3 regions of the Streptomyces sp. NRRL S-920 genome follow, and region 1 is predicted to be linked to each of the others. Evidence: riboswitches for the same ligand, from Rfam matches in the RefSeq annotation. Region 1 holds a riboswitch; each other region holds the start of a gene.
What was found. Region 1 has a riboswitch for cyclic di-AMP ahead of IG54_RS0104260 (C40 family peptidase). Riboswitches for the same ligand answer to the same signal wherever they lie in the genome.
Positions count from the first base shown of each region.

Region 2: linked by a shared signal. The riboswitch ahead of IG54_RS0127790 (M23 family metallopeptidase) and the one ahead of IG54_RS0104260 (C40 family peptidase) in region 1 are both predicted to bind cyclic di-AMP.
Region 3: linked by a shared signal. The riboswitch ahead of IG54_RS0107160 (M23 family metallopeptidase) and the one ahead of IG54_RS0104260 (C40 family peptidase) in region 1 are both predicted to bind cyclic di-AMP.

Region 1 covers NZ_JODF01000003.1:263,220-270,376, reverse strand. Annotated here, with positions in the region: gene IG54_RS0104270 (ATP-dependent Clp protease proteolytic subunit) at 50-685, shown strand; gene IG54_RS0104265 (hypothetical protein) at 693-1,001, shown strand; cyclic di-AMP (ydaO/yuaA leader) riboswitch at 1,350-1,526, shown strand; gene IG54_RS0104260 (C40 family peptidase) at 1,530-2,003, shown strand; gene IG54_RS0104255 (LysE family translocator) at 2,060-2,689, opposite strand; gene IG54_RS0104250 (LysR family transcriptional regulator) at 2,808-3,725, shown strand; gene IG54_RS0104245 (ATP-binding protein) at 3,744-4,196, opposite strand; gene IG54_RS0104240 (helix-turn-helix domain-containing protein) at 4,471-5,337, shown strand; gene IG54_RS0104235 (DUF397 domain-containing protein) at 5,347-5,571, shown strand; gene IG54_RS0104230 (8-amino-7-oxononanoate synthase) at 5,611-6,819, opposite strand; gene bioB (biotin synthase BioB) at 6,940-7,157, shown strand, end outside.
Region 2 covers NZ_JODF01000048.1:16,961-24,117, reverse strand. Annotated here, with positions in the region: gene IG54_RS0127795 (PP2C family protein-serine/threonine phosphatase) at 1-1,062, shown strand, start outside; cyclic di-AMP (ydaO/yuaA leader) riboswitch at 1,237-1,384, shown strand; gene IG54_RS0127790 (M23 family metallopeptidase) at 1,396-2,484, shown strand; gene IG54_RS0127785 (aldo/keto reductase) at 2,564-3,508, shown strand; gene IG54_RS0127780 (PrsW family intramembrane metalloprotease) at 3,515-4,885, opposite strand; gene trmB (tRNA (guanosine(46)-N7)-methyltransferase TrmB) at 4,929-5,777, opposite strand; gene lhgO (L-2-hydroxyglutarate oxidase) at 6,138-7,157, opposite strand, start outside.
Region 3 covers NZ_JODF01000006.1:119,537-126,693, forward strand. Annotated here, with positions in the region: gene IG54_RS0107145 (DNA gyrase/topoisomerase IV subunit A) at 1-1,251, opposite strand, end outside; gene IG54_RS0107150 (M16 family metallopeptidase) at 1,485-2,837, shown strand; gene IG54_RS0107155 (M16 family metallopeptidase) at 2,834-4,219, shown strand; cyclic di-AMP (ydaO/yuaA leader) riboswitch at 4,416-4,578, shown strand; gene IG54_RS0107160 (M23 family metallopeptidase) at 4,591-5,394, shown strand; gene IG54_RS0107165 (GntR family transcriptional regulator) at 5,602-6,309, shown strand; gene IG54_RS0107170 (HPr family phosphocarrier protein) at 6,517-6,798, opposite strand; gene IG54_RS0107175 (bifunctional GNAT family N-acetyltransferase/acetate--CoA ligase family protein) at 6,932-7,157, shown strand, end outside.

The DNA.
Region 1 (7,157 bases):
AGGTCCCGTCCCGGGCCGCCACCGCCGACCGGAAGAGAAGAGGCGTGCCATGAACCGTCCGTCCGCCCGCCATGTCCTGCCCGAGTTCACCGAGCGCACCAGTTCGGGGACGCGGACCCTGGATCCGTACTCGCGGCTCCTGGAGGAGCGGATCGTCTTCCTCGGTACGCCCATCGACGACACGTCGGCGAACGACGTGATGGCGCAGTTCATGCACCTCGAATATCTGGCACCGGACCGCGACATCTCCCTCTACATCAACTCCCCCGGCGGCTCGTTCAGCGCGATGACCGCCATCTACGACACGATGCGGTTCGTCAGCTGCGATGTGGAGACGACATGTCTGGGGCAGGCGGCGTCGGCCGCCGCCGTGCTGCTGGCGGCGGGCACACCGGGCAAGCGGCACGCGCTGCCCGGAGCGCGCGTGCTGATCCACCAGCCCGCCGTCTCCGAGCCGATGCGGGGCCAGGCAAGCGACCTGGCGATCCAGGCCGACGAGATCCTGCGGACCCGGCGGCTCCTGACGGAACTCCTCGTACGGCACACGGGCCAGAGCCAGGAGCGGATCACCGCGGACATCGAGCGGGACAAGATCTTCGACGCGCCCGCCGCGGTCGAGTACGGCCTCGTGGACCGGATCATCCCGAGCCGCAAGACCTCGCTCCACGCGCGCGGGGCGAGGTGACGCGCGGATGCTGCCACCCGAACTGCCGCCGCTGCCCGCACTGACCCACGCCGAGGCGGAGTTGATCGACCGCTACCTCGAAGTCGTCGATCTGGTCGGCCGGATCAACCCCGCCCGCGCCGAGCACACCTACGGCGGGCTGCGCGCCGCCCAGGCGCTGGTCGGCCGGGCGACCGCCCTGCGGGACGCGCTGACCCTCATGCACCAGCGGGGCGAGAGCGAGGTGCACGCCGCCACGCTCGCCCGCGCGTTGCGCGTCCTGGACGGTGAGCGGCGGACCGGTCGCGTCGGCGTGCCGCCCCCGACACGCCCGTGAGCGGACGCGCTCCGCCCTCTCGGAACGTCCGGGTCCGTTTTGAAACGGACCAGTCGGGCTACCCCACTTGGCGTATCCGGTGGCCCGTCATCACGCGGCCGAGAGTTGCACAGGACGCGCACGAAGCGGGCGGAATGAACCGTTCCGGTGCTGGTCGAGCCATCCTCAGACCAGGCGCGCTCGGGTCGAATTCAGCAGTGTCCACCCGAACAGGTCAGTCGTGAGTAGCCTCACAAAACGCCGTTTCGACTCGGTTTTCGAGTCGTTTTCGGGTCAAGATCCCTTCCGACGACAAGCCTCCGCCACAGCGGCGGGGCGATCCGGGCGGACGCCGAGTCCTGCCGCCACCCGGATGACCGGTCGACATCGGTGCACCGGCAGGAGTGGAGGACCCAAGCACGGCGGGCCCGTCCGGAAAGTCCGGACGACGCCCTTGGGGTGAAGCCGCAGAGCACGACGCGGCCGGGCATCTTCGCCTGCCCGAACCCGACAGGTCATCCTTCACAGGCGGCTGACGAAGGGTTACGCATGACCGCGCTGAATCACGTTCCGTCGCTGCTCGGCAGGACGGGTGCCGCATCGGCTCTCACGCTCGCCGTCGTAGGCGGCACCATCGTGGCCCCCGGGCTCACGTCGGAAGCCGAGGCAGCCACCCACGGGACGAAGGCGCTCAAGATCGCGGCGTCCAAGAAGGGCTCCCCGTACCGCTACGGGGCCGCGGGGCCCAACCGGTTCGACTGCTCGGGCCTGACGCTGTACTCGTTCAAGCGCACGGGCAAGAAGCTGCCGCGCACCGCCGCCGCGCAGTACAACAAGACCCGGCACATCGCCAAGTCCCAGCGGACCCACGGCGACCTCGTGTTCTTCCACTCGGGCCGCAACGTCTACCACGTCGGTATCTACGCGGGTAACGGCCGTATCTGGCACTCGCCGAAGAAGGGGGCCGTAGTGCGCCTGGAGAAGATCTGGACCAAGAGCGTCTGGTACGGCCGCGTCCGCTGATCCGGCTCGCCGCGCCCCGCACGCCGCACGGCCGCTCCCCGAGGGGCCGTGCGGCGTCACGCCAGGAGCGGTTCGAGGACGAGCACCACACCCAACGCGCCGAGCGCGCCGCCGGTGAGGGCTTCGGCGGTGCGGGCGGCGCGCGGCCCGCGCAGCCGGCCGCCGAGGCGGTCCACCAGGAGCGCCACGACCGGGAACCACAGCAGGGCGAACGCCACGATGATGGCCGCGAGCAGCAGGGTCCTGGGCATCGCGGGGCTGCCCTCGGGCACGAACTGCGGCAGCACGCCGAGGAACGTGATGGACGCCTTCGGGTTCAGGGCGTTGGTGAGGAAGCCCTCGCGCAGACCTCCGCCCCGCACCACCGGCTCACCGCCCGGCTCGCCGCCCGGCACGGTGCCCGCCCGCGCCGCGGAGCGCAGCGCGCGGACAGCCAGGTACAGCACGTAGACCCCGCCGGCGACTTGAAGCGCCTTGAAGAGCGCGGGCACGGCCGCGAGCACCGCCGCGACCCCCGCGACCGCCAGCGCCGTGTGCACGAGAAGCCCGGCGGCGATGCCGATCGCACAGGCGACCCCGGCCCGCCGGGAGACGAGGGCGTTGCGTACGACGACGGTGAAGTCGGCGCCCGGCACGGCAACCATGCCCGCGGCGACCCCGGTGAAGGCGACCAGTTGTGCGTCCATGCCGCCCAGCCTGCCGGGCGGAGGCCTTCAGCGGGTATGTGCAATATCCTGGGTCTGCCTTAAGCAGACGTTTAGCCCGCGGCCCGGCGAGGCGCGCGTCGCACGGAGGGCGGTTCCCATGTATGACCCCACACGGCTCGCCGCGCTCGTCGCAGTCTCCGAGGCCGGTTCGATCACCCGGGCCGCCGAGCGCCTCGGCTACACCGTGCCCGCGCTCTCCCAGCAGCTGGCCAAGCTGGAGCGGGAGGCGGGCGCCGCCCTTCTCGTACGCCACCACCGCGGGGCCAGGCTGACCGGCGCGGGTGAGCTTCTCGTGGGCCATGCCCGCCGGGTGCTCGACGAGATGGAGCGGGCCCGGCACGAACTGGCGCGGTTCGCCGGGCTCTCCGGGGGCCGGCTGCGCGTGGGCACCTTCCAGACCGCGGGCATCCATCTGCTGCCGCCCGTCCTGACGGCTTTCCGCAGGGCCCATCCGGAGGTGGAGCTGACGGTGACCGACCACGAACCGCCCTTCGGTGTGGCGGCCGTGGCGGCGGGCGAGATCGACCTGGCCCTCACCCACACCTACGAGCCCGCCGACCCCTTGCCGCTGCCCTCCGGGGTGTCGGCCGAGCCGGTCCTGGTGGAGGAGCTGGTCCTGGTGACCCAGCCGGGGCACGCCCTGACGAGCGGGACGTCCCGGCTGCCGCCGGCCGAGCTGGCCGGGCAGCCACTGATCAGCATGGCGCCCGACCACCCGCCGCGGCATGCCGTGGAGCGGGCTCTCGCGCGGGCCGGTGCGACCCCCTCCGTGGTCGTCGGCACGCCGGGCTACGTCCTGGTCTGCGCCCTGGTCAGCGCGGGGCTCGGGGTCGCCGTGGTGCCCGAGATGGTGGCGCGCACCGCGTCGACGCCCGTCGGTATGCGGCTCCTCGACCCCGGTGACCTGCGGCGGACCATCTCCGTCAGCTACCGCGCCGAGGAGTCGAACGCGGCGGCGGACTCCTTCCGGGCGCTGCTGCGCGGGGCGTTCGGGCGCTCGGCGAGTCCGAACTGAGCCGGGGACGTCCCGCGCTCAGCGCGCCGGGTCGCGGTGCCGGTGCTGGACGGGGACCGTCCAGGGCAGGGCGATCCACACGGTCTTGCCGCCCTCCTCGGTGGGGCTGACCGAGAGCCTGCCGCCGCACTCGGCGGTGAGCCAGCGGACGATGACCATGCCGCGGCCGTTGTCCTGCTGGACGGCGGCCGGAAGCCGCTTCGGATAGCGCGGGTGGCTGTCGGTGACGCCGATCCGCAGCTGCTCGTCCCGGTCAAGCTCGACGTCCACGGTGAAGGTGGGCGACTGCCCGCGGGTGTGCTGCACGGCGTTCGTGGCCAGCTCGGAGACGATGAGTCTGATGGTGTCCCCCACCTCGGCGTCACCGGGCAGGCCCCATTCCATGAGGACGTTCGCCACGTATTTCCGGGCGGCGCAGACCGAGGCGGGATCGCTCGGCAGAGTGACGGATGCTTCCTGGTGATCTGCCATGGCGACGCTGTCCCTTTCCCACCGGGGCCGGTCTCCGAACTCGTAGCGGATGACCCGAGGACGGCCCCGGACTGGTGCTTCAGGCCAGCGTCCCACTCCTTAACCGGTCACGGGTGGCGATCCACCGAGATGTGCATATATCTGTCGCTCGAAGCGGTGAACTCTGCTACGGCCGACCGTATTTGGGCGTAGGGGCGGCACTTCCTCTACTGTCGCCTTTGTCCCCCGCTCCGCCGCCGGGACGCCCGACGGCTCGGTCCGGAAGGAGACGGACATGCAGCACGGCCCCGCGGTGCGCCGCCGCCGACTCGGCGCCGAACTGCGCGCGCTGCGCGGCCTCGCGGGCCTCACCAGCAGCCAGGCCGCCGCGAAGGTGGGCTGGCACCAGTCGAAGGTGAGCCGGATCGAGACCGGCCGCAGCGGCGTGAAGGCCACGGATGTACGCCTCCTGCTCGACGCGTACGAGGTGCGGGACCCCCACCTCAGCGAGCTGCTCGTGGCGTTGGCCGGGACCGACGAGACCGGCACCGCGGGGCGTCACCACTGGTGGAAGGCCTACCGTGACCTGCTGCCCGCCGCCTACCGCGACTTCATCAGCCTGGAGGCGCAGGCCGGCTGGATGCGCACCCTGGAGACCTCGGTGGTCCCCGGCCTCCTCCAGACCCCCGAGTACGCGCGCGCGGTGACCCGGGCCGCGCTCGGCGGGCTCTCCGAGAAGGAGGTCGACTCGCTGGTGGAGGTGCGCCTGGCCCGGCAGGACGTGCTGCGCGCGGACCCGCCGCTGCGGCTGAGCGTGGTCCTGGACGAGGCGGTTTTGCGCCGACCCGTGGGCGGTCCCGGAGTCCTCGCGCGGCAGCTCGCACGGTTACAGGAGGTGGCGATGTTGCCGCAGGTGCGACTTCAGGTGCTGCCGTTCGCCTCCGGAGAGCATGTGGGTCTCATCGGGTCTTTCGTTATGTTCTCTTTTCGGAACATTGCTGATCTGGATGTGGTTGTTCTCGACCACTTGACGAGTAGCCTCTACCTGGAACGGAAAGAAGACCTCCAGGCGTACACGGAGGCCTTCAACTCCCTTCAGGAACAGGCGCTTTCCCCCGAGGACTCAAAGGAATTCATCGCCGGGCTATACGACGGCGCGTAAGGAGGCACCATGACCGCAATGCCTCGGTACGTACCTTCAAGCACCACCCTTCAGGGCGCGCGGTGGCAGCGCAGCAGCCGCAGCAATGGAATGAACAACTGTGTCGAGACAGCCACGCTCGACTCCGGCACGCTGAGCGGCCTGCTGGCCGTGCGCGACTCGAAGAGCACCGCGGGGCCCGCCCTGCTGTTCTCCCCCGGTCCCTGGGAGACGTTCGTCGACAGCCTCCGGTGAGCGCGGTCCGGCCCCGCGCGGGCCGGACCGTCGGCCGTCTCATCGGGGCGCGGCGCGGCTGATCACTCGTACGGCATCGGCGATCTGTGGGCCGGTGAGATCCGCGCGGGCGGTCAGCCGCAGCCTCGAAATCCCGTCCGGCACCGATGGCGGCCTGAAGCAGCCCACCGCCAGGCCCGCGGCCCGGCAGTCGGCGGCCCAGCGCACGGCCGACTCCGGTGACGGCGCGCGTACGGAGACGACGGCGGCGTCGGGGCGTACCGCCGACAGACCCTCGGCCGTGAGGAGTCGATGCAGCTCAGCGGCGACCTGGCGCGCGCGAGCCGCGCGTTCGGGCTCGCGGCGCAGCAGCCGCAGGGCCGCGAGCGCGGCGCCCACCGCCGCGGGCGCGAGCCCCGTGTCGAAGATGAAGGTCCGCGCGGCGTTCACCAGATGGTCGATGACCTTGGCGGGTCCGAGCACGGCGCCGCCCTGGCTGCCGAAGGACTTCGAGAGGGTGACGGTGACCACCGTGTCGGCGGCGCCCGCCAGCCCGGCGGCCTGCGGGGCGCCCCGGCCGCCGTCGCCCAGCACACCGAGCCCGTGGGCGTCGTCGACGATGAGCCCCGCGCCGAACTCCCGGCATACGTTCGCCAGTTCGGCCAGCGGTGCGGCGTCGCCGTCCACCGAGAACACCGAGTCGGACACCATGACGGCGGGGCCTTCGTGGCCCTCCAGCGTCTTGCGCACCGCCTCGGGGTCGGTGTGCGGCACCACCTGGGTGGCGCCGCGCGCGAGGCGGCAGCCGTCGATCAAGGAGGCGTGGTTGCCCGCGTCGGAGACGATCAGCGAGCCGTGCGGGGCGAGCGCGGTGACCGCCGCGAGGTTGGCCGCGTACCCCGAGGAGAGCACGAGCGCCGCCTCGAAGCCGCAGAACTCGGCGAGTTCCCGCTCCAGCTCGGCGTGCAGCTCCGTGGACCCCGTGACGAGCCGCGAGCCGGTGGCGCCGCCACCCCACCGCTGGGCCGCCGCGGCGGCGCCGTCGGTGATCTCCGGGTGGCGGGTCAGGCCCAGGTAGTCGTTGCTCGCCAGATCGAGGAGGCCGCCCGCGGCCGCGGCGCGCGGACGCAGCGTGCGGACGAGTCCGGCGTCGGCGCGCAGGCGCGCCTGCTCGTCGATCCAGTCGAACGGCGCGCGCGTCGACGGCGGCGCACACGCGGCGCCGGACGGACCCGGCGCCGGAGTCACGGGGTGCCTGTTTGTAGACATTGCACAGACCCTAGCGGTCTTGCCATCTGGCCAGTATGTGGCAATACCCACACCTCAAACCGGTTCTGTTGTACGAACTCTCCTTGGCCGGGGCGCCTGCTGTGCGTAAGGATCAGCGCCATGGATCTGCTGAACACGCTGGTGGACAAGGGGCTTCGGCGCGAACTGCCGACCCGCGAAGAGGCGCTGGCCGTACTGGCCACCTCCGACGACGAACTCCTGGACGTAGTGGCCGCCGCCGGAAAGGTGCGGCGGCAGTGGTTCGGGCGACGGGTGAAACTCAACTATCTGGTCAACCTCAAGTCGGGCCTGTGCCCCGAGGACTGCTCGTACTGCTC
Region 2 (7,157 bases), on a different contig from region 1:
CTGGCCGTCGGGATCGTGTACGACGCCTCGACCCCGGCCGAGTTCACCGCCGCCCCGCTCTTCACCGCCGCCCCGCTGATCGCGGCCCCCTTCTATTCGCTGCTCCACACCGTTCTCATGGGCATCGCGGCCTCCGTCTCCGTCCTCGTACTGCACTACGGCAACACCAACACCAGCCATGTCGAGGCCGTCACCGAGCTGGTCACCGTGGCGACCGTCGCCGCCCTCGCGATCGTCATCAACCGCGTCATCCACCGCGGATACGACCGCCTCGCCACCGCCCGCTCCATCGCCGAGGCCACCCAGCGCGCCGTCCTGCCGCAGCCGGACCCCCGCATCGGCGGGCTCGACATCGCGGCGCGGTACGAGGCCGCGCAGGCCGACGCGTTCATCGGCGGTGATCTGTACGCCGTACAGGACACCCCGCACGGCGTACGGCTCGTCGTCGGGGACGTACGGGGGAAGGGCATGGGCGCGGTGGCGGCCGTCGCCGTCGTCATCGGGGCGTTCCGGGAGGCCGCCGAGCAGGAGGCCACGTTGGAGGCCGTGGCGGAGCGCCTGGAGCGGGCGCTCGCGCGGGAAGGCATGCGGCGGGACGGGCTCGACGCCTTCGAGGGGTTCACCACCGCCGTCCTCGCGGAGATCCGGCACGGCGAAGGGGCCGTACGGCTGGTCAACCGAGGGCACCCGGCGCCCCTGCTGCTGCGCGGCGACGGACGGCTGTGCGTGCTCTCCGCGAGCGAGCCCGCGCTGCCGCTCGGCATGGGTGAGCTGGGGTTCTGGCCGGACCGGGCGGACGAGTCGGAGTTCCCGCCCGGCGCGATGCTGCTCTTCTACACAGACGGCCTCTCGGAGGCGCGGGACGCCGCGGGGGAGTTCTACGATCCCGCGACCCGGCTCGGCGGGCGGATCTTCCCCGGCCGCGAGGGGCCGCACGCGCTGCTCGCCGCGCTCGCGCAGGAGGTACGGCGGCACACCGGGGGCGCGGCGACGGACGACATGGCGCTGCTCGCGGTGCGGCGGCCGACGGCCGGGGACGCCGAGGTCACCGGCCGTGACTGAAGTGCACCGCTCCGCAGAACAATTGACGTCCTGTCAAGGGAATGTGAAGTTCCGGTGGCGGGTGGGCGGGGGTCCGCGTTAACGATCAACCGGAACAGCTTGGAATACGGACCCCCTGTCTATTAACGTTCGATAACGCAGCACGGTCGTCCCAGCCGTCACTAGAGGCGGCTCCGTGCGCACACGCCTAATCCCGCAAGGGAGCCGGGGAACCACCAACTTGGGGTGAATCGGGCATCTGTGCATCCGTGCCAGCTGTTCGTAGGAGACCTTCCTGCTCCGAACCCGTCAGCTAACCCGGTAGGCGAGAAGGAAGGAAAGGAGTGCGCCCCAGTGGCGTCCAACCGGCCTGCCCCCCAAGCCGTGTACATACCGAACGACGACGATTTCGGTGGGTACGACCAGGAGACCTGGGAGGAATGGAATCCCACTGAGGAGTCCGTCCGTCCCGTCCGCGGCAGGCACCGTGTGCACAAGAAGGGCGGCGGCGGGCTCGCCCGCAGCTCCACCGTGCTGGGCGTCGGCGTCATCGCCGCCGTCGGCGCGGGCGGCATCGCCACCGCGCAGGACGGCAAGCCCCCGGTCTCCATATCGATGCCCGACCTGGGCGCCGTCACCGACTCGCTGCCGGAGGCCAAGTCCCTTCCGGGCGTGGGCTCCCTGATATCCGACGACGCGCCGGACGCCGCGGGCTCCGATGCCGTCCCCGCCGGCGCTCCGCTCACGACCGCCGGTATGACCACCGCCGACGCGGGGCAGGGCACCTCCGACGCGGGCGAGGCCCTGCGCGCCCGCATCATGCAGCAGGCCGAGAGCCAGCAGAACCAGGCGGACGACGCGGTGCGGACCGCTGCCGAGGAGGCCGCCGCCAAGAAGGCCGCCGAGGAGGCCGCCGCCCAGCAGAAGGAAGCCAAGCGCGAGGCCGACGCCAAGGCCGATGCCAAGGCTGCCGCGAAGAAGAAGAAGGAGGAGGAGGCCCGCAAGGCCAAGGCCCTGGCCGAGCGTCGCGCCAAGCTCGCGAGAAGCTACGCCATCCCCACCTCCTCGTACACCCTGACCTCGCACTTCGGTGACTCGGGCTCGATGTGGTCCTCCGGTCAGCACACCGGTCTCGACTTCGCTGCGCCGACGGGTACCCCGCTCAAGGCCGTGCACACCGGCACCGTCAAGGAAGCCGGCTGGGCGGGCGCGTACGGCTACCGCACGGTCCTGGAGCTGTCGGACGGCACCGAGGTCTGGTACTGCCACCAGTCCTCCCTCAACGTGAGCGTCGGGCAGAAGGTCAGCACGGGCGACGTCATCGGCCGCGTCGGCGCGACCGGCAATGTCACCGGGCCCCACCTCCACCTGGAAGTCCGCACCTCCGGCGGCGCCGCCATCGACCCGCTGGCCTGGCTGCGGAGCAAGGGCCTCAACCCCTGAGCGGTCCCGTAGGGCGGACTTGACGTTCCCTTGGGGGAGTTCCCGGAATTCGTTTTCCGGCAAGGACGTTGAGGAATGCATGACTCCTCTTCGTACCCTCGGCGGATCCGACCTCGAAGTCTTCCCGCTCGCCCTCGGCGGCAACGTCTTCGGCTGGACCGCCGACCGGACCGCGTCCTTCGCCGTCCTCGACGCCTACACCGCGGCGGGCGGCAACTTCATCGACACCGCCGACGCCTACTCGCACTGGGTGGAGGGCAACAAGGGCGGCGAGTCCGAGACCGTCATCGGCGAGTGGCTGGCCGAGCGCGGCAACCGCTCCGACGTCGTCATCGCGACGAAGGTGGGCGCCCACCCCGAGTACAAGGGGCTCGCCGCCGACACCGTCAAGAGGGCCGCCGACGCGTCACTGCGCCGCCTGGGCACCGACTACATCGACCTCTACTACACCCACTACGACGACCCGTCGGTCCCGGTGGAGGAGGTCATCGGGGTGCTCGACGAGCTGGTCGAGGCCGGCAAGGTGCGCGCCATCGCCGCCTCCAACATCAGCCCCGAGCGGCTCCAGGAGTCCCTCGACTTCTCCGACCGCGAGGGCCTCGCGCGCTATGTCGCGCTCCAGCCGCACTACAACCTCGTCTCCCGCGACACCTACGAGGGCCCGCTCCAGGCGGTCGCCTCCCGCTCCGGCCTCGCGGCCGTCCCCTACTTCGCGCTCGCGTCCGGCTTCCTCACCGGCAAGTACCGCCCCGGCGCACGGGTGGAGAGCGCGCGCAGCGGCCGGGTCGAGGAGTACGTGGGCAGCGAGCGGGGCGACCGAGTCCTCGCCGCGCTCGACACGATCGCGGCGGAGCGCGGCGTCCAGGTCGCGACCGTGGCGCTCGCCTGGCTGGCGGCACAGCCCACCGTCGCGGCACCGATCGCCTCCGCACGCACGGTCGAGCAGCTGCCGGCCCTGCTGGCGGTGGCGGACGTGGAACTGACGGAGACGGAGACCGCGGCGCTCACGGCGGCTTCGGCCTAGCGGCGGCTACGAGCGGTAGGGGTTGTACGGGGCTTGGACGTACGGGGCTTGGAGGGGCGGAGCTTGCGCGTACGGGGCCTGGGGGTGACCCGGGTACCCGTACGCGTACCCGTGCCCGGCGTACGGCATGGGCGCGGGCATGGGCATGGGGAGCATGACCGGGGCCGTCGCGCGGGCCGCGTAGGCCAGGGCGGGGCGGGCCGGTTCGCGGCGCTCCCAGAGCTTTTCGAGCAGCTCCCGTTCGCGTACGACGAAGTCGGGGCCCGCCCTGCCGCGCCGGCCCCGGTGGCGCAGGAACGCGAGCGACGTCGCGTACATCTCGTACTCCACGACCGTGCGGGCCGCGGCCTTTCCCCAGGTGTACGAGGCGTAGTCGCGGGCCAACGCGCGGGCGCGCATCGAGCCGAGCGCGAACGGCTCGGGCGGGGTGAGCCAGCCCGCCGCCGTGTACGCGGGCAGCTCCGCGCGGATCAGGCGCAGTTCGCGCTGCCGGGTCCAGATCGCCAGCCAGGTCAGCAGGCCGAAGGAGGGCAGCATGATGAGCGCGTACACGGTGAAGAACCCGTACTGGCCGAAGACCGCGGAGCCGTTCCACAGCGCGTGCATGCCCATCGCGAGCAGCAGTCCCGTAAGGGGAAGCAGTACGCGGCGCAGGTGATGGCGCTCGGCGGCGAACGCGGCGAGGCCGAAGCCGATGCCGGTCAGGACCGTGAACAGCGGGTGCGCGAAGGGTGACATGACCACGCGTACGAAGAACGTCGCGGCCGTCACGGAGGCGAGGCCGCTGTCGCGGCTGAGCTGGTCGGTGACGAAGGCGTTGCCGAGGTAGAGGATGTTCTCGGTGAACGCGAAGCCGGTCGCGGTCACCCCGGCGATCACCACGCCGTCGACGAGGCCGGTGAAGTCCCGTCTGCGGAAGAGGAAGACGAGGAGTATGGCCGCCGCTTTGGCCGATTCCTCGACGATCGGGGCGATGACCGTGGCGCCCAGGGTGTCGGCGCTGGTGGGGTCGGCGGTGGCGGTGGCTATCCAGCGGATCGCGAAACTGTTCGCGACGATCGCGACGAGCGCGGCCGCGCAGGCACCCCACGCGAAGGAGAAGAGGAGGTTTCGCCAGGGCCCCGGCGCCACCCGGTCCAGCCAGCGGAACGCGGCGACGAGCAGCGGTACGGGAACCGTGGCGAGGCCGAGCCCGACGAGGAAGCCCTCGGTGCCGGTCTGCTCCCTCACCAGGGCGAGGATCACCAGGCCGGAGAGGGCGAGCAGGGTGACGAGCCCGGCCGCCCGTATCGCGCGCCGCTGCCACCAGCGGGCGCGGCGCAGCTCCCCCGGGGCGGGGGCCTCGGGGGGTATCGGATACGGAGGACTGGTGGCCACGTCGTTGACCCTAACGAGGGATACGGGTGACCGCGACGGGGTGTCAGCTCCGGGGGCTTGTTCCGGTGCCCTCGCGGGCCGGTTCGTGCAGGGTCTCGGCGCGGCGGAAGAGCAGGTCGTGGACGGTGTGGCCCTTGTCCAGGCCCTGGCCCTCGAAGCGGGTGAAGGGGCGGAAGGCGGGGCGCGGGGCGTACCCGCCGTCGGGCTGGGTGTTCTCGAAGTCGGGGTGCGCGGTGAGCACCTCCAGCATCTGCTCGGCGTACGGCTCCCAGTCCGTCGCGCAGTGCAGCAGCGCGCCGGGCTTGAGCGAGGGCGCGGCCAGCGTCAGGAACTCCGGCTGGATCAGGCGGCGCTTGTGGTGGCGGGCCTTGGGCCAGGGGTCGGGGAAGTAGACGCGGAGTCCGTCGAGGGACTCGGGCGGGAGCATCTCGCGGAGCAGGATGATCGCGTCGCCGTTGGCCACGCGGACGTTCGTCAGACCGCCGCGCTCGGCGAGCCCGAGGAGGTTGCCCTGGCCGGGGGTGTGCACGTCGACGGCGAGGATGCCGGTGCCGGGGTCGGCGGCGGCCATCTGCGCGGTCGCCTCGCCCATGCCGAAGCCGATCTCCAGGACGACGGGGAGGTCGGGGCGCGGCCCGGTCTCGTCCGCGAACAGCTCGGCGAGGTCCAGCTTGCGCAGCCCGTCGATGTCCAGTCCCCACGTGGGCCAGAGCCGCCGCAGGGCATCACCCTGGCTGGCGGTCACCCGGCTGCGACGAGGCTGAAAACTGCGGATCCGCCGCTCGTGGTGCGACCCGGCGGGATCGGGCGAGGGCCCCCCGGGAAACCGGGGCGCGGCCTGCACACGGCCACTGGACCGAGGGGCTTCGGGGTTATGGGATGAGTCAGACACAGTGCGGCGATTTTACGGGTTGGGCCGGGGGGAAGCGGGGCCGTGCTGTGGAGGGGGCGCGCGGAGGTGCCCTGTAAGGGGGCGCGGGGGATCCGACGCGGGGCGCGGGGAGGTGCCCCGTAAGGGGCGCCGGGAATCACGAGGGCGCCCAGACGTGCCCCATAAGGGGCGCGGGGAACTGCGCGCTCAGCCACGACCGTGCCGCAGGGAAGCAACTACGAACCGCCCCGCAGGGAAGCTGCGCTCAGCCACGACCGTGCCGCAGGGAAGCAACTACGAACCGCCCCGCAGGGAAGCCGCCTGCCGAGCCTCTCCGGCCTCCCGGGAAGCCGCCCCCCCCGGGCCCCCGGGATCGCCCCCTCAGCCCCCCTGAGAACCAGCCCGCAACGCCCCGATGGCCCGGCGGGCCACCTCCCTACCAATAGGGAGGGACGCCGTAGCCGCAGGCGAGGGAGCGTTCAGAACATGCACCGCCCGCGGCCCCTCCCGAATAAGGAAGTCGTCGACCAGCGTCCCGTCCCGCAGAACCGCCTGGGCCCGGACCCCGGCCGGGGCGGGCACCAGGTCCTCGGAGTCGATCGCGGGCAGCAGCCTGCGCACCGCTTCGGTGAACGCCCCCTTGGAGGCGGACCGGCGCAGCTCGCCCGCCCCGTACCGCCAGTGCCGGCGGGCGATGTGCCAGGAGCCCGGCCAGCCGAGCGTGCCGGCCAGCTCCCGGGGATGGACGGCCGACCAGGTGTACCCCTCGCGGGCCAGGGCCGGGACCGCGTTCGGACCCACGTGGACGCCGCCGTCGATGCCCCGGGTGAGGTGGACGCCGAGGAAGGGGAAGGCGGGGTCGGGCACGGGGTAGACGAGTCCGCGCACCAGCTCGGGGCGGGCCAGTTCGAAGTACTCCCCCCGGAAGGGGACGATCCGCATGCCCGGGTCGTCGCCGGTGAGCCGCGCGACCTCGTCGCAGTGCAGCCCCGCGCAGTTCACCAGGACCTTGCCGCGCACCACCGCGCCGTCGGCGGTCCGGACGGCGACACCGAGGGAGGGGCGGCGGTCGACGCGGACGACGCGCCCGCCCGCGCCGTAGCGGATGTCGGCGCCCGAGGCGGCCGCCAGATGCTCCGCCACCGCGCCGTAGTCGCAGACGCCGGTCGTCCCGACGTGGATGGCGGCCAGGCCGCGGACCTCCGGCTCGTACTCCGCGATCTGGGCGGGGCCCAGCTCGCGCACCGGAATGCCGTTCTCCCTGCCGCGCTGGACGAGGGCGTGGAGGCGGGGCAGCTCGGCGCGGTCCGTGGCGACGATCAGCTTGCCGGTGACCTCGTGCGCGATGCCGTACTCCGCGCAGAACTTGATCATCTCGGCGCCGCCGCGGACCGCGTACCT
Region 3 (7,157 bases), on a different contig from region 1:
CTGCGCGGAGTTCTCGCTGGAGCGGATGAGGCGGATGACCTCGTCGATGTCCAGGAGGGCGACCAGCAGCCCCTCGACCAGGTGCAGGCGGTCGCGCTTCTTGCCGCGGCGGAACTCGCTGCGGCGGCGCACCACGTTGAACCGGTGGTCGAGGTAGACCTCCAGGAGTTCCTTGAGGCCGAGGGTGAGGGGCTGGCCGTCCACCAGCGCCACGTTGTTGATGCCGAAGGACTCCTCCATCGGCGTCAGCTTGTACAGCTGCTCCAGGACGGCCTCCGGGACGAAGCCGTTCTTGATCTCGATGACCAGGCGCAGACCGTGGGAGCGGTCGGTGAGGTCCTTGACGTCGGCGATGCCCTGGAGCTTCTTCGCGCCGACCAGGTCCTTGATCTTCGAGATGACCTTTTCGGGGCCTACGGAGAAGGGCAGTTCCGTGACGACGAGGCCCTTGCGGCGCGCTGTCACGTTCTCCACGGCCACCGTCGCGCGGATCTTGAAGGAGCCGCGGCCCGATTCGTACGCGTCCTTGATGCCCGTCAGGCCGACGATCTTGCCACCCGTGGGCAGGTCGGGGCCCGGGACGAACTTCATCAGCGTCTCGAGGTCGGCCCCCGGGTGCTTGATGAGATGGCGGGCCGCGGCGATGACCTCGCCGAGGTTGTGCGGCGGCATGTTCGTCGCCATGCCTACCGCGATGCCCGACGCGCCGTTGACCAGGAGGTTCGGGTACGCCGCCGGGAGGGCGGACGGCTCCATCTCCTGGCCGTCGTAGTTCGGCTCGAAGTCGACGGTGTTCTCGTCGATCGACTCCGTCATCAGGGAGGTGGCGTCGGCCATCTTGCACTCGGTGTACCGCATGGCGGCCGGCGGGTCGTCGTTGCCGAGCGAGCCGAAGTTGCCGTGGCCGTCCACCAGGGGGAGGCGCATCGAGAAGGGCTGGGCCATGCGCACCAGCGCGTCGTAGATCGACGCGTCGCCGTGGGGGTGCAACTTACCCATGACCTCGCCGACGACGCGGGCGCACTTCACATAGCCGCGGTCGGGGCGCAGGCCCATCTCGTTCATCTGATAGACGATCCTGCGGTGCACCGGCTTCATGCCGTCGCGGGCATCAGGCAGGGCCCGGGAGTAGATGACCGAATACGCGTACTCGAGGAAGGAGCCCTGCATCTCGTCGACGACGTCGATGTCGAGGATCTTCTCCTCGAACGAGTCGTCGGGCGGCGGGGTCTTCGTGCTGCGGCGGGCCATCGCTGCTGCGGCTCCTTCACCAACAAGTGCGGGTTCTGACGCCGACCATTGTGGACTGTCCCACTGACAACGCCGACCACGACCCGTGCGTCGGCGGCTCCACTCCTGACTACGCCGAGGGCGGACCGGGAACTTCGTCAGGTGTCCGCACGCTTGCATACAGTGGCAGGACTGGCAGCAATTGTTCTGAACCCAGCGATGATCACGACGATCCAGCGATCGAAGGGACGTACATGCCCATGGGTCACACGGCCACAGCCGAGGCCGGTTCCGGCGGCCTGACAGCGACCGAGCACCGGCTGGCCAATGGCCTGCGCGTGGTGCTCTCCGAGGACCACCTGACCCCGGTCGCCGCGGTCTGCCTCTGGTACGACGTCGGCTCCCGCCACGAGGTCAAGGGGCGAACCGGCCTCGCTCACCTCTTCGAACACCTGATGTTCCAGGGATCGAAGCAGGTGCCCGGCAACGGCCACTTCGAGTTGGTCCAGGGCGCGGGCGGCTCGCTCAACGGCACGACGAGCTTCGAGCGCACCAACTACTTCGAGACGATGCCCGCCCACCAGTTGGAGCTGGCCCTGTGGCTCGAGGCCGACCGGATGGGCTCGCTGCTCTCCGCGCTCGACGAGGAGTCCATGGAGAACCAGCGCGACGTCGTCAAGAACGAACGCCGCCAGCGCTACGACAACGTCCCGTACGGCACCGCCTTCGAGAAGCTGACCGCGCTCTCGTATCCGGAGGGTCACCCCTACCACCACACGCCGATCGGCTCCATGGCCGACCTGGACGCGGCCACCCTGGAGGACGCCCGCGCGTTCTTCCGCACGTACTACGCGCCGAACAACGCGGTGCTTTCGGTCGTCGGCGACATCGACCCGGAGCAGACGCTCGCCTGGGTCGAGAAGTACTTCGGGTCGATCCCCTCGCACGACGGCAAGCAGCCCCCGCGGGACGGCTCCCTCCCGGAGCGCATCGGCGAGGAGCTGCGCGAGGTCGTCGAGGAGGACGTCCCGGCGCGCGCCCTGATGGCCGCCTACCGCCTCCCCGAGGACGGCACGCGCGCGTGCGACGCGGCCGACCTGGCGCTGACCGTCCTCGGCAGCGGCGACTCCTCCCGGCTCTACAACCGGCTCGTGCGCCGCGACCGTACCGCCGTCGCGGCCGGTTTCGGTCTGCTCCGTCTCGCGGGCGCCCCCTCGCTCGGCTGGCTGGACGTGAAGACCTCCGGCGATGTCGAGGTCCCGGTCATCGAGGCCGCCGTCGACGAGGAACTCGCCCGGTTCGCCGCGGAGGGCCCCACTCCGGAGGAGATGGAACGCGCCCAGGCGCAGCTGGAGCGCGAGTGGCTCGACCGGCTCGGCACGGTCGCGGGCCGCGCGGACGAACTCTGCCGGTACGCGGTCCTGTTCGGCGACCCGCAGCTCGCCCTCACCGCCGTCCAGCGCGTCCTGGACGTCACCGCGGAGGAGGTCCAGGAGGTCGCCAAGGCCCGCCTGCGTCCCGACAACCGCGCGGTCCTCGTGTACGAGCCCGTGACGGCCACCGACGGCGCCGACGAGACCGACGAGGAAGAGGAGGCGGCGAAGTGAGCGAGGCCGCGACGATGCAGTTCCACCCGCAGCCCCAGGCCGGCCAGGCCAAGCCGTGGGCCTTCCCCGCCCCCGAGCGCTCCACCCTGGCCAACGGCCTCACGGTGCTGCGCTGCGACCGCCCCGGCCAGCAGGTCGTCGCCGTCGAGGTCAACCTCGAGGCGCCTTTGGACGCCGAGCCGGAGGGCCTCGACGGCGTCGCCACCATCATGGCGAGGGCCTTCAACGAAGGCACCGACAAGCACTCCGCGGAGGAGTTCGCCGCCGAGCTGGACCGCTGCGGCGCCACGATGGACGCGCACGCCGACCACCCCGGCGTCCGGGTCTCCCTCGAAGTCCCGGTCTCCCGCCTCCCGAAGGCGCTCGGCCTGCTCTCCGACGCCCTGCGCGCCCCCGCCTTCGCGGACAGCGAGATCGAGCGCCTCGTACGCAACCGCCTGGACGAGATCCCGCACGAGGCCGCCAACCCCGCGCGCCGCGCCGCCAAGGAGCTGTCCAGGCAGCTGTTCCCGGCGACCTCGCGCATGTCCCGCCCCCGCCAGGGCAGCGAGGAGACGGTCGCGGCCATCGACTCGGCCGCGGTGCGCGCCTTCTACGAGAAGCACGTCCGCCCCGCCACGGCCACCCTGGTGGTCGTCGGCGACCTCGCGGGCACCGACCCGGACGCCGTCCTCGCGGACACCGTGGGCACCTGGACGGGTGGCACCGCCGAGGCCCGCCCGATGCCGCCGATCACCGCCGACGACACGGGCCGCGTCGTCATCGTGGACCGCCCCGGAGCCGTCCAGACGCAGCTCCTCATCGGCCGCATCGGGCCGGACCGGCACGACAGGGTCTGGCCCGCCCAGGTCCTCGGCACGTACTGCCTGGGCGGCACCCTCACCTCCCGTCTGGACCGCGTCCTGCGCGAGGAGAAGGGATACACCTACGGCGTACGGGCGTTCAGCCAGGTCCTGCGCTCCGCCCCGGACGGCACGGGCGCCGCGATGCTCGCCATCAGCGGATCGGTGGACACGGAGTCCACGGGGCCCGCGCTCGACGACCTCTGGAAGGTCCTGCGCACGCTCGCCGCGGAGGGCCTGACCGACGCCGAGCGCGACGTGGCGGTGCAGAACCTGGTGGGTGTGGCCCCGCTCAAGTTCGAGATGGCCGCCTCCGTGGCCGCCACGCTGGCCGACCAGGTCGAGCAGAACCTCCCGGACGACTTCCAGGCGCAGCTCTACCGGCAGTTGGCGGCGACCGGCACCGTGGAGGCCACCGCGGCCGTCGTGAGCGCCTTCCCGGAGGACCACTTGGTGACGGTCCTCGTCGGGGACGCCGCACGGATCGAGGAGCCCGTCAAGGCGCTCGGCATCGGCGAAGTGAGTGTGGTCACGGGCTGAGTGACAGGCAGGACATATCGGGACCCCGGCGACCTTTTCGGCCGCCGGGGTTCTCATATGTCCGAATTCATATGGAGGTTGCCTGTCTGCCGTGTGGCGTGCGCTACAAAAGTCGCGTTCTGTTTGTCGATTGACAGAGGGCACGTTTAGCGTCAGTCCGTCTGTTCGTCACGCAGTACGTCGCACCCGCGGCACCGGACAGTCATCGCCGAGTCCCCGTACGGCGCGAGCCAGGGGAGCCGGGGACCCACATGTCCCCTGGGGTGAATCGGGCACCTTGCCGTCAGGCGAGGGACTCGTAGGAGACCTTCCTGCTCCGAACCCGTCAGCTAACCCGGTAGGCGAGAAGGAAGGAAAGGATCAGCCGCTTCATGGCGTTCACCCGTGCCACCGGGAAGCACCGTCGTCCCAGCCGCCTCACCCGCACCACTGCGAACGTCGCGGGCGTCGCCGCGCTCACCACCACCGGCGTCATCGGAGGCATGGCCGCTCCCGCGCTCGCCGCCGCCGACGACGCGGCCGTCGAGCACACCGGGCTCACCCAGGCGATATCCGTCGGCGGTTCACTCGCCGAGACGATCGACGCGCAGGCCGCCGCCCAGCGGCAGGCCGCCGACGACGCGGCCGCCGCCAAGCTGGCCGAAGCGGCCGCCAAGAAGAAGGCCGCGGAGGACAAGCGCAAGGCCGAGGCCGAGGCCAAGGTGAAGGCCAAGAAGGAGCGCGAGGCCAAGGAGCGCGCCGCCCGCGAGGCCGAGCGCAAGCGCCTGAACACCTACGTCTCCCCGATCGCCGGCTCGTACGTCTCCACGGGCTACCAGACCGGTGGCGCCATGTGGTCCTCCGGCAGCCACACGGGCGTCGACTTCCACGCCGCGTCCGGCACCACGGTCCACGCCGTCGGCGGCGGCACCGTCGTCGAGGCGGGCTGGGGCGGCGCCTACGGCAACAACGTCGTGATCAAGATGAACGACGGTACGTACACCCAGTACGGCCACATGTCGTCCCTCAGCGTCACCGTCGGCCAGACGGTCACCCCGGGCCAGCAGATAGGCCTCTCGGGCTCCACCGGCAACTCCAGTGGCCCGCACCTCCACTTCGAGGCCCGCACCGGCGCCGAGTACGGCTCGGACATCGACCCCGTGGCGTACCTCCGCTCGCACGGCGTCAACGTCTGACCGCCCCGCACTTCACCGAAGGCCCCGGCTCTCCCGAGCCGGGGCCTTCGTCGTTTCCGGACCGACCGTTTCCCGGCCCGTTCGCCTTTGGCCAAAAGATATCCATGGATTCCGACCCGCCATCGGAAAATCCGATGCCCTGCAATAGAGTCGCTGAACGAGCGTCGGTCGACCGCGTTTCGCGGGGATTAAGGCGGAGGTCCGGTCATGCGCATTCCCGCGCACTCGGTATGCACGGCCATCCGGGACGACATTGTCTCCGGTGTCTACGAAAGGGGCGGTCGGCTCGCCGAGGAGCTTCTCGCGCGCCGGTACGGCGTCTCGCGCGTCCCTGTGCGCGAGGCCCTGCGCACCCTGGAGGCCGAGGGCTTCGTCGTCACGCGGCGGCACGCGGGCGCCTGCGTCGCCGAGCCCACGGAGCAGGAGGCCGCCGACCTCCTGGAGCTGCGCACCCTGCTCGAACCCCTCGCCGCGGCCCGCGCCGCCCAGCGCCGCACCGACGCGCACCTCAAGGTCCTGCGCGGCCTCGTCCGGCTGGGCCAGCAGCGGTCGCGGAAGGGTCAGGGGGAGGATCTGCGCTCGCTGGACGGCTGGTTCCACGAGACGCTCGCCCAGGCGTCCGGCAGCCCCGGCCTCATCACGCTGCTCACCCAGCTCCGGCACAAGATCGCCTGGATGTACGTCGTCGAGCCCCCGGCCACGCCGGTCGAGTCCTGGGCCGAGCACGCGGCGATCGTCGACGCGGTGGCCCGCGGGGACGCGGACCGGGCCAGGGCGCTCACCGCCGGCCACGCGGAGCGGGCGACGTCCGCGCACCGATTGCGCCATTCACCCCGGGGCGGGCGTGAGACACCGCGGGGCGGCCGCGTGAGGGATATGCAACATGACGTAAACACCGCGGGTTTCCCGAGTTAACGCCCACGCCGTATACAAAGAGGGTGCGACCACAGCGTCGCTGCGAAAATTTATGGGCGCGGTTATTCATGCTGCCCGAGACGGTTATTCGCGCTTTCCGAATCAGTCCGCCCGCTGCCTTTCTCGGGAAAATGAAGGGCGCCCCGCAAATCGACGAAGGGCCCACCCCGTATTCCAGGGTGGGCCCTTCGAAGGGAACTGCGTGGTTCAGACCGTCTCGGGAAGCTCCTCAAGGCCCTCCGCGACCACCTTCGCCAGACGGTCGAGGGCGGCGTCCGCACCCTCGGCGTCGGAGGCGAGCACGATCTCCTCGCCGCCCTGGGCGCCCAGGCCGAGCACCGCGAGCATCGAGGCGGCGTTGACCGGGTTGCCGTCGGCCTTGGCGATCGTCACGGGGACGCCGGCGGCCGTGGCCGCGCGGACGAAGATGGAGGCGGGTCGGGCGTGGAGGCCCTCGGCCCAGCCGACGTTGACGCGGCGCTCAGCCATGTGTTGCTGCCCTTCCAGGTGTTTCACACTTGTCTAGACCAGTGTCTCATGCCGTCGCGAGTGCTCCGCCGGCCCGACGGCCCCTCCCAGCCTGCCCCGGTCCGGACGGCCCCGCGACCCGTACCCTGGCCCCATGCAGACCCCGTCGGATCAGCAGGATCGGCACGACTATCCCTCCCACTGGGAAGCCGATGTGGTGCTGCGTGACGGAGGCACCGCCCGGATCAGGCCCATCACCACCGAGGACGCGGACCGCCTGGTCAGCTTCTACGAGCAGGTCTCGGACGAATCGAAGTACTACCGCTTCTTCGCCCCCTACCCCCGCCTGTCCGCCAAGGACGTGCGCCGCTTCACCCACC